2 regions of the Verrucosispora sp. SN26_14.1 genome follow, and region 1 is predicted to be linked to the other one. Evidence: riboswitches for the same ligand, from Rfam matches in the RefSeq annotation. Region 1 holds a riboswitch; the other holds the start of a gene.
The links. Region 1 has a riboswitch for cobalamin ahead of EYA84_RS00650 (hypothetical protein). Riboswitches for the same ligand answer to the same signal wherever they lie in the genome.

Region 2: linked by a shared signal. The riboswitch ahead of EYA84_RS09375 (energy-coupling factor ABC transporter permease) and the one ahead of EYA84_RS00650 (hypothetical protein) in region 1 are both predicted to bind cobalamin.

Annotation. Positions count from the first base shown of each region.
Region 1 is NZ_SISL01000004.1:4,847-9,557, forward strand. Features, by position in the region: gene EYA84_RS00640 (amidohydrolase) at 1-808, shown strand, start outside; gene EYA84_RS00645 (GNAT family N-acetyltransferase) at 799-1,425, shown strand; cobalamin riboswitch at 1,501-1,718, shown strand; gene EYA84_RS00650 (hypothetical protein) at 2,126-2,428, shown strand; gene EYA84_RS00655 (MerR family transcriptional regulator) at 2,522-3,475, shown strand; gene EYA84_RS00660 (glycine hydroxymethyltransferase) at 3,560-4,711, opposite strand, start outside.
Region 2 is NZ_SISL01000066.1:4,197-8,907, reverse strand. Features, by position in the region: gene EYA84_RS09395 (RNA polymerase sigma factor) at 1-363, opposite strand, end outside; gene EYA84_RS09390 (YncE family protein) at 443-1,693, shown strand; gene EYA84_RS09385 (roadblock/LC7 domain-containing protein) at 1,882-2,301, shown strand; gene EYA84_RS09380 (DUF2267 domain-containing protein) at 2,306-2,710, opposite strand; cobalamin riboswitch at 2,805-3,010, shown strand; gene EYA84_RS09375 (energy-coupling factor ABC transporter permease) at 3,040-3,732, shown strand; gene EYA84_RS09370 (energy-coupling factor ABC transporter substrate-binding protein) at 3,729-4,058, shown strand; gene cbiQ (cobalt ECF transporter T component CbiQ) at 4,058-4,711, shown strand, end outside.

The sequences.
Region 1 (4,711 bases):
CAGTTTCGGCCTGGACCTCGGCATCCGCACCGGCTTCGGCGACGACTTCCTCCGCCTGGGCCCGATGAAGATCTTCCTCGACGGCTCCTTGATCGGACGCACCGCAGCTCTGACCCGACCCTACGCCGACCGGCCCGACCAGACCGGTTACCTGCAGCAGGATCCCGCTCGCCTGCGCGCGACGATCCTGGCCGCACACGCCAGCGGGTGGCAGATCGCCGCCCATGCCATCGGCGACGCGGCCATCGACCTCGCTCTGGACGCCTACGCCGAGGCGCAACGCCGGCATCCCCGCCCGGACGCACGTCACCGGATCGAACACTTCGGCGTGGCCCGACCAGACCAGGTCCACCGCGCTGCCGCGCTCGGGGTGGTGCCGGTGCCGCAGGCACGGTTCGTGGCCGAGATCGGTGACGGGATGCGCACCGCACTCGGCGCCGACCGGGTGTCCTGGGCCTACCGGCTGCGGTCCCTGCTCGACGCAGGAATGGTCCTGCCCGGCAGCTCCGACCGTCCGGTGGTCGCCGGCGCACCGCTGCTCGGCATCCAGTCGATGGTCACCCGCCATACCGCATCGGGGGCACCGTTCGCACCCGAGGAGGAGATCACGGTCCGGCAGGCGCTGCGCGCCTACACCCTCGGCTCCGCGTACGCGTCCCGTCAGGAGCACCGCACCGGTTCGCTGACCGTCGGCAAACTCGCTGACCTGACCGTCCTCGGCGACGACCTCACGGCCGTCGCGGCCGACCGGATCGCGGACATCCCGGTGCTGCGCACGATGATCGGTGGCACGTTCCGATGGACCTGATCCCGGCCGACACCCAAGACAGTGCCATGCTCGGCGACGTCGAAGCCCTGTACGTCAGCAGCTTCCCGGACGGGCTGCGGGCACCGTTCAGCGACCTGTTCCAGGATGACGTGATCGTGGCGGTCATCAACGACGCCGTGGCCGGGCTCGCCGTCTCCCGCGACCTCGCCGACACGCCGTGGGTGTTCCTGCGCTACTTCGCCGTCGCGGCGCGCGGTCGTGGACTCGGCACACACCTGTGGCGTCGGCTGTGCCACCGCTGGGCGGCACAGCACCGCAGCCAAGTCCTGCTGGACGTCGAAGATCCCGACGAGGCAGGCATCGACCGTGACGAGCAGACACTGCGACGGCGGCGCATCACCTTCTACCAACGGCTGGGCGTTCGGGTACTGCCGATTCGGGACTACGCGCCACCACACCAGGCGGCCACACACCGGCTGCGGCTGCTTGCCGCCGACACCCACGCGGCGTCGACGGCTACCCTGCCCGCAACGCACCTCCGGGACGCCGTCCTGGCCGTGTACCGACACCGGTACGGTCTGCCGGCCGACCATCCAGCGGTGCGTCGCACGATGCGCTCCAGCGGTCTACTCGACCCTGGACGTCCGCAGGTCTAGCACGACGCAGCCGAGCGCTTCGTCCACGACAGCAATGGCGTGCCCGTGCCCGCCGGTCCGCGGTCTCTGACGCGATATCCTTGCCTCGCAGCCGGTCCGCTGCGGCATCCAGTCGTAGTGGCGCAAGAGGGAACCCGGTGTGAGTCCGGGACTGCCCCGCAGCGGTGAGTGGGAACGACCGCCGTCGAAAACACTGGACCCATCCGGGTCCGGGAAGTGACGGTCACTAGGAAGCCCGGAATCCCCGGCCACGCCCACGAGTCCGAAGACCTGCCCGCTGCCCACATGCACAGGCATGTGGCGGACTCGGTGACCTTCGAGGGCGGGTCGACCATCAGCGCAGCACGTAACCCGTGCTGCGCTCGATCGCACCCTCCGTGCCGAGTCTTCACGGCCGGAAGGAGACCGAGGTGCGCGCGCCACCGATCCGAGAGCAACACATGGCGGCCGGCATCGGCGGGCCCCACCGTCTGCTGATCACGCTCAAGAGCAGGCCCCGCAGGGGCCGCACCCGCGCACGCTGCGGAGATCGCCTCGACGTCAGCCTGTGCGCTGCCCCCGTTCTGGTGGGGACACCCACCCGGACCGGCGGCCCCGGCACCCGAGACATCGTCAACCGGGCACCGCAAACCTTCCCTTCGAAGATCCGGACCGCCCACACGCCGGGCACCCCTGTCCCGCACGACGAGCGGAGCACCCCATGAGCAAGCCCCTGCGGCCCCGGCGCGCGACGGTCAACGGCGAAGACCTCGTCATCCTGCCGGTCGCCGACTACGAACGTCTCGCCACCGCGCGACGGCAACTCGGGGCGCGCGAGGCCCGATTCCGTGGCCTGACCGACCAGATGCGAGTCCTGACCGACCTGCTCACCGAGATCCAGCAGGTCCTCCTCGACACACCCGCCTGCTGCGACACACGGCGCGATGTCGACAGCCGAATCGGCGACCTGCTGCGCGCCCAGCGACTCCCTCGACCAGCGTCCGCACCCGAAACGAAACCATGAGCCACCGCCCACTCCATGCCTCCCGGCGACCGCGACACTCACGGCACCGCCACCCGCGCAGACCTGGTCGCTGACCATGCGGCGAGGACACCGATGAACGAGGACCGGTCACCGCACCGCAAACCGTCCGCCGAACCGCCGGACCTCCCGGTACCGGACGCCCCGCATAGTAGGACCGAATCGCCACTGCCCGCCGGGGCACTCGCCCGCCGGCTCGGCGTGGCCCCCACGACACTGCGGTCCTGGCACCAGCGGTACGGGCTGGGCCCCAGCGGTCACCATCCCGGCCAACACCGCCGGTATATGCCACAGGACGTGGCCGTGCTCACGGTGATGGCCCAGCTGACCGCGCGTGGCCTGTCCGCGGCGGAAGCCGCCCTGCAGGCTCGCCGACAGGCGACGCTACAGCCCGTCGAGAATCCTGCCGGCGACCACCACACCCAGGCCGCCGCCCGTGGAATCGCCCGCGCCGCTCGCCGCCTGGATGTGCTGGCCCTGCGGGAGACGCTGACCGCGGCGGTCGCCGCACAGGGCGTGGTGCACACCTGGCACACCCTGGCCGGCCCCGCCTTCATCCTGATCAGCCGAGCCCGATACAGCGAGGCACGTCGAGCGCTCACCCGGCGTGTGCTGGCCCGCTGTCTGAGCGAGGTCTTCGCCACCGTGCCTCGACCGCGCGCCGGGTCGCCGGTGCGGGTCCTCCTGGTCGCCATCGACGAACGCCGCGACGGCGTGGCACTGGACGCCGTGGCCGCCGCGCTCGCCGAGGACAGGATCGCCTCGGTGCACCTGGGTGCCGGGCTGCGACCCGCCGCGCTCGCCGACGTGGTCGGCCGGAGCCGACCCACCGTCGTCGTGGTGTGGAGTCACGACCGCCATTGCCGCGGGCCGGAGGTCCTCCGGACGCTCGCCGACGTGTCGGGCTGGCGGCCCACGGTCGTGATCGCCGGCAAGGGGTGGTCACCCCCGAGTACACCGGCCGTGGGGGTGGTGGGTCCGTGCCGCGACCTCGCCGACACGGTCGCCACCGTCGCAGGCCTGATCTGAAGCGGCGCGCGGGCCGGAAATCCGGGAGGAGTCGACGGCCCGGGTGGCACGCACACGAGGTGGTGCCACCCGGACCGTTGCCGCTCAGGCGAGTTCGACACCGGGATAGAGCGGGAATGCCGCGAGCAACTCCGTGGCCTGCTTGCTGACCCGGCCGGCCAGGGCCGGGTCGATCTGGTACTTCGCCTTGGAGCCCTCGGCCGGCGTGGTGCTGGTGAGCACGGTGTGGATCAGGTCGGCGATCTGGTCCATCTCACCGACGCCGAGGCCGCGACTGGTCAGGGCCGGGGTGCCGACACGGATGCCCGAGGTGTACCAGGCGCCGTTGGGGTCCCGGGGAATGGCGTTGCGGTTGGTCACCACGCCACTGTCCAGAAGGGCCTGCTCGGCCTGGCGGCCGGTCAGGCCGAACGGGTGCACGTCGATCAGCACGAGATGGTTGTCGGTACCGTCGCTGACCAGGCGTACGCCGCGCCGCATCAGCCCGTCGGCGAGGGCCTGACTGTTGTCGACGACCTGCTGGGCGTACGCGGCGAACGCGGGTTGACGGGCTTCGGCGAACGCGACCGCCTTCGCCGCGATGACATGGTTGAGTGGGCCGCCGAGCACCATCGGGCAGCCGCGGTCGACCTGGTCGGCGAGCTCGGGCTGGGCCAGGACCGCCCCGCCGCGCGGGCCACGCAGGCTCTTGTGGGTCGTGGTGGTGACGATGTGTGCGTGCGCGACCGGGTTGAAGTCGCCGGTGAAGACCTTGCCGGCGACCAGCCCGGCGAAGTGGGCCATGTCGACCATGAAGGTCGCCCCGACCTCGTCGGCGATCTCCCGTAGCACCGCGAAGTTGACCTTACGCGGGTACGCCGAGTAGCCACCGACGATGACCAACGGTTTGAACTCGCGGGCCGTCTCCCGCAGCGCCGTGTAGTCGATGCGCCCGGTGGCCGGGTCCACGCCGTAGCTGCGCTGGTCGAACATCTTGCCGGAAATGTTGGGCCGGAAGCCGTGGGTGAGGTGGCCGCCGGCGTCCAGGGACATGCCGAGCATCCGCTGGTTGCCGAACGCGCTCCGCAGTTGCGCCCACTCGGTGTCGGTGAGGTCGTTGACCTGCCGCCGCCCGAACCGGCGCAGATGCGGGACCTCGACCCGGTCGGCCAGGATCGCCCAGTACGCCACCAGGTTGGCGTCGATGCCGGAGTGCGGCTGGACGTAGGCGTAGGGGCTGCCGAAGAGCGCTGTCGC
Region 2 (4,711 bases), on a different contig from region 1:
GAGTACGGCGTCGACGGCCCCGTCCTCGGCGGCCTCCGAGTACGGTGCCGCCCGGGCGGCCCGCAGCACCAGACCGGTACGCCGGTCGCGTGACCGGTGCAGGTTGCGTGTCTCGTTCGCCACGATCGCCAGCAGCCACGATCGGAACGAGGCGTCGCCGCGATAGCGGGACAGTTTCCGGTAGCCCTTCACGAACGCCTCCTGGACCATGTCCTCCGCGTCAGCTCCCGCGCCGAGCAGGATCGCCGTCCGGTACGCGGACGCGGTGTGCCGGGCGACCAGGAGTTCGTACGCCTCCAGGTCACCTGCCTGCGCGCGGGTGACGAGTTCCTCGTCGTCCAGGGGAACCTCCGGTGGGATCACTGTCCTGACACCGGTCGTGGCGTTCAGGTTCCACTCTCCGCCGACGGAACCGGAATCGGCGTGACGGTGTCATCCGGGCATGATGGCGACGAGGACGACCACCCGCCGTACCCTGTTGTCCGCGCTGGTGGGCGCGGGTGCCGCGACGCTGGTCGGGTGTGATCCGACCGGGTCACCGGTGGCAGGCGTGCCGCCGGATCCGCTGCTCGTGGACCTGGCCGACGGACTCGGCCTGCTCCGTGGTGCCGAACGGCAGGTGGTCCCGCACGCCGTCGCCACCGCCGACGGGCGGTCGGTGTACGCGAGCACGCCGGAGGGTGCCGACACCGCGTTCTGGCGGATCGAGACCGCCACCGGTGTCGCCTCCGCCCGGGTGCGGCTGCCCGGCCGCTGGGTGCCGCAGACGGTCTCCGCCGACGGCACGTGGGTGGTACTGACCACCGAGGCGGTGAGCGTCACCGCAGCGTCTCCGGCCGGGCGGGACGCCACGCCGGTGCTGATCGCCGACGCGGGTGGGGTGCGGCACCGGCTGCGACTGCCGGGCAACGTCGTCCCGGAGGCGTTCACCCACGACCACACCGGCCTCTTCGTGCTGGAGTGGCTGCCGCCGCAGACGCCGGACCGGTACCGGGTTCGGGTGGTCGACCTCGCCACCGGTGTGGCCGGCCCGTTGCAGACCCGCCTCAAGCAGGCGATCCCGGCGGGCGCGGAGGAGGAGATGCGCGGTGACGGGCGTCAGGCGGTACTCGCCCCGGACCGTCGCGTCCTGTACACGCTCTACACCCATCAGCCCGAGCATCGGCACACCCGGGACCGCATCAGTGGACGGCCGGGGAGCGACGTCCACGCTTTCGTGCACACGCTGCACCTGCACGAGCGGTGGGCCTACTGCGTGGATCTGCCGCACCCGTTCGGGGAGGGCACAGCCGACGGGCACGCCATGGCGATCGCCCCGGACGGTTCCCGGCTGTACGTCGCCGACCTGACCTCCGGGACCGTCGCCGAGATCTCCACCGAGGAACTGACGGTACGCCGTACCGCCGTCGTGCCCGGCGTGTCCGGCCCGGCGTACGCGACGGCGGACCACGATCGGCTCTTCCTCGGCGGGGCCGGTGTGCTGCGTACGGTGGATGCGGTCGGTCTGCGGGTCGTCGCCGAACGACCGGTCGACGCCCCCGTCACCGGTCTCGTCCTCGGCCCCGACGGTGGCCGTCTCTATGTGGGTGGGCCGTCGGCGGTGCGGTGGCTCGACCCGACCAGCGGTGCCGAACTGGGTCGTGTCGCCGTGCCCGGCCTGGTGGGGTTGCGGGGTCCGGTGCCGTCGTCCTGAGCGGGTGTCACCGTCGGTCAGAAGAGGGATTCCCGGTGTGACCGGGACGTCCGACCCGTCCGATTAGGGTGACCAGCGTCGTCGTACGTTAGGGGGATCAGAGAACAGGATCGGGCCACCAGTGGGCTCCTGAGGCCGCGTCTTCTCTGGTACGAACGTAGGAGTTTCGACGAGAGGACAGCGCCCTTATGACCCATGCCCTGGTCACCGCCGAGAACCTCAACGACGCGCTCGACGACATCGTGGATCGGGTGCCCGGCGCCAAGTTCGCGGTGGTGCTCTCCCCGGACGGCATCATGCTGGGGGCCTCGCGGGGCATCGACGAGGAGATCGCCGAGGAACTGTCCAGTGTGGTCTGTGGGCTCCAGGCGCTCGGTCTGGCCGCCGCCCGATTGTGCGGTGAGGGTGAGCTGCACCAGGTGGTGGTGCAGATGTCGCGGGCGTTCCTGTTCCACGCCACCACCGGCAACGGGGCGATCCTCACCGTCGGTATCGACGGCTCGGCGGAGGTGGGGGACATGGCGTACGAGGTCGCCCTCTTCTGTGCCAGGGCCGGGCACCATCTGCCGGTGTACGTGGAGCCGGCGCCCCACCTGACCGGGCGGTGACCCGCTAGCCGCGGTCGCGCTGCGCGTCGTACGACGGCGCCGGGTTGGCCACCTGCCACAGTTCGGCCGGCAGGTTCGCGATGACGTCGTCGTGGTCGGCGGGGGCGACGTCACCTCGAATGGTGTCCAGGACCGCCCGGATGCCGGCCTCGGCCAGGTCGGGATCGACGTCGGCACGGCCGCCGACGCGGTCGACGAACACGTCGAGCCCGAAGCGTTCGGCGGTCTCGCTGGGCGCGAACGTGTACGCCCGCAGCCCTTCCGGGAGTCGGTCGGCCAGGTCCCGTGCCTCGCCGCCGTCGATCCGCTCGGCGAGCGTGGTCAGGGTGGCGCGCGCGATGGCGGTCGCCTGCTCCGTCGACGCGCCGGTGCGGTGCGCCACGGAGTCGATGAACTCGTTCTCGTCCAACCGGTCGGCCCCTTCTCGCAACGGATCTGGCGTCTACCCGTGAATCGTCGTGACAAACGGCACTCTTCACCCGCGTACGGTCGCGGTGGCATCGACGAGTCTTGTGCGTCGGTGTGCGGAACGGATAACGTCGCGCCGTCGCGGTAACGGGAAGCCGGTGTGATACCGGCGCGGCCCTCGCCACTGTGACCGGGGAGTTCACTCCGACTTGTACGCCACTGGGTCCGTGGAGGACCTGGGAAGGCCGGAGTACGCGACGATCCGGGAGCCAGGAGACCGACCCCGACATGTGATCTCGTCCACGAGGTGTTGGAAGGGGAGGTCGACTCATGCACATCGCTGAGGGCTACCTACCACCGGTGCAGGCGGCGGCATGGTTCGCGGTCTCGACACCGTTCGTCATCCACGGTGCGCGCAACCTGGTCCAGCAGGTCCGCGCGAACCCCGACGCGAAGCTGTTGCTCGGCGCGGCCGGGGCGTTCACCTTCGTCCTGTCGGCGCTGAAGATCCCTTCGGTGACCGGCTCCTGTTCCCATCCGACGGGTGTGGGTCTCGGCGCGATCCTGTTCCGGGCACCGGTGATGAGTGTGCTCGGCACGATCGTGTTGCTGTTCCAGGCGCTCCTCCTGGCGCACGGCGGGTTGAGCACGCTCGGCGCGAACGTCTTCTCGATGGCCATCGTCGGCCCCTGGGTGGCCTTCGGCGTGTACGCGCTGATCCGCCGGTTCGGTGGCGGCCTCGGCATCTCGGTGTTCTTCGCCGCTGCCCTGGCCGACCTGGCGACGTACTGCGTGACCAGCGCGCAGCTCGCGCTGGCCTTCCCGGATCCGGATTCGGGCTTCGTCGGCGCGCTGGCCAAGTTCGGGTCCATCTTCGCGGTCACCCAGATCCCGCTGGCGATCAGCGAGGGGCTGCTCACGGTCCTGGTGGTCCGGCTGCTGGTCCGGGTGAGCCCGCAGGAACTCCGCCGGCTCGGCATCCTGCGCCGTCCGGCCCCGACGACCCAGGGAGCGGTGGCGTGAAGTCGTTCGGCCGGACCAACCTGTTGTTGCTGCTCGCCGTGGTGGCGTTGGCGGTGGCGCCGCTGGTGCTGGGGCTCGGCAGCGGCGAGGAGCCGTTCGCCGGTGCCGACGCCCTCGCCGAGGAGGCGATCGTCAACGACCATCCCGACTACGAGCCGTGGTTCAGTTCGATCTACGAACCGCCGTCGGGTGAGATCGAGTCGGCGTTGTTCGCGCTTCAGGCCGCCCTCGGTGCCGGGTTCCTCGGCTATTACTTCGGGGTGGCCCGGACCCGGCAGCGGCTGCGTGGCGAGCAGTCCGCGACCGGGGAGAAGACCACCGACTAGTGCTCGCGTTGGACGTGGCGGCGTACGCCAGCCCCTGGCGACGTCGCCACCCGGCGGAGAAGGCTCTGTTGGCCCTGGGGCTGTTGGGCTGCGCCCTGCTCCTGCCGCCGTGGCCGGGCGCCCTGGTGGTGGGCCTGACCGCAGCGGTGGCGTTGCTCGGGCCGGCGGCGCTTCCGCCGCGTCTGCTGGTGCGGGTGGCCCGGACGCCGTTGCTGTTCATCCTGACCGGCTCGGTGCCGATGCTGGTGGCGGTCTCCGGTCCGACACAGTTCCGGTGGGCGCCGGAGGGGCTGGTGACGGCCGCCACGACCGCCGGTCGGGCCTGCGCCGCGCTGCTCTGCCTGCTGCTGTTCGCCGCCACCACGCCGCTGGCCGACGTGCTGCCCCGGCTCCAGCGTCTCGGGGTGCCCAGCGCGGTCACCGAGGTGGCCGCGCTGATCTATCGGATGCTGTTCCTGCTGCTGGAGAGTGTGCACGCGGTGCGGCAGGCCCAGGCGGCCCGGCTGGGTTACCGGACCTGGGCCAGCACCTACCGGTCGCTGGCCGGGCAGGCCGGCGCGGTCTTCGTCCGGGCGTTCTCGCTGGCCCGGCGCTGGGAGGAGGGGTTGGCGCTGCGCGGTTACACCGGCTCGTTGGCGGTACGCACCGAGGTC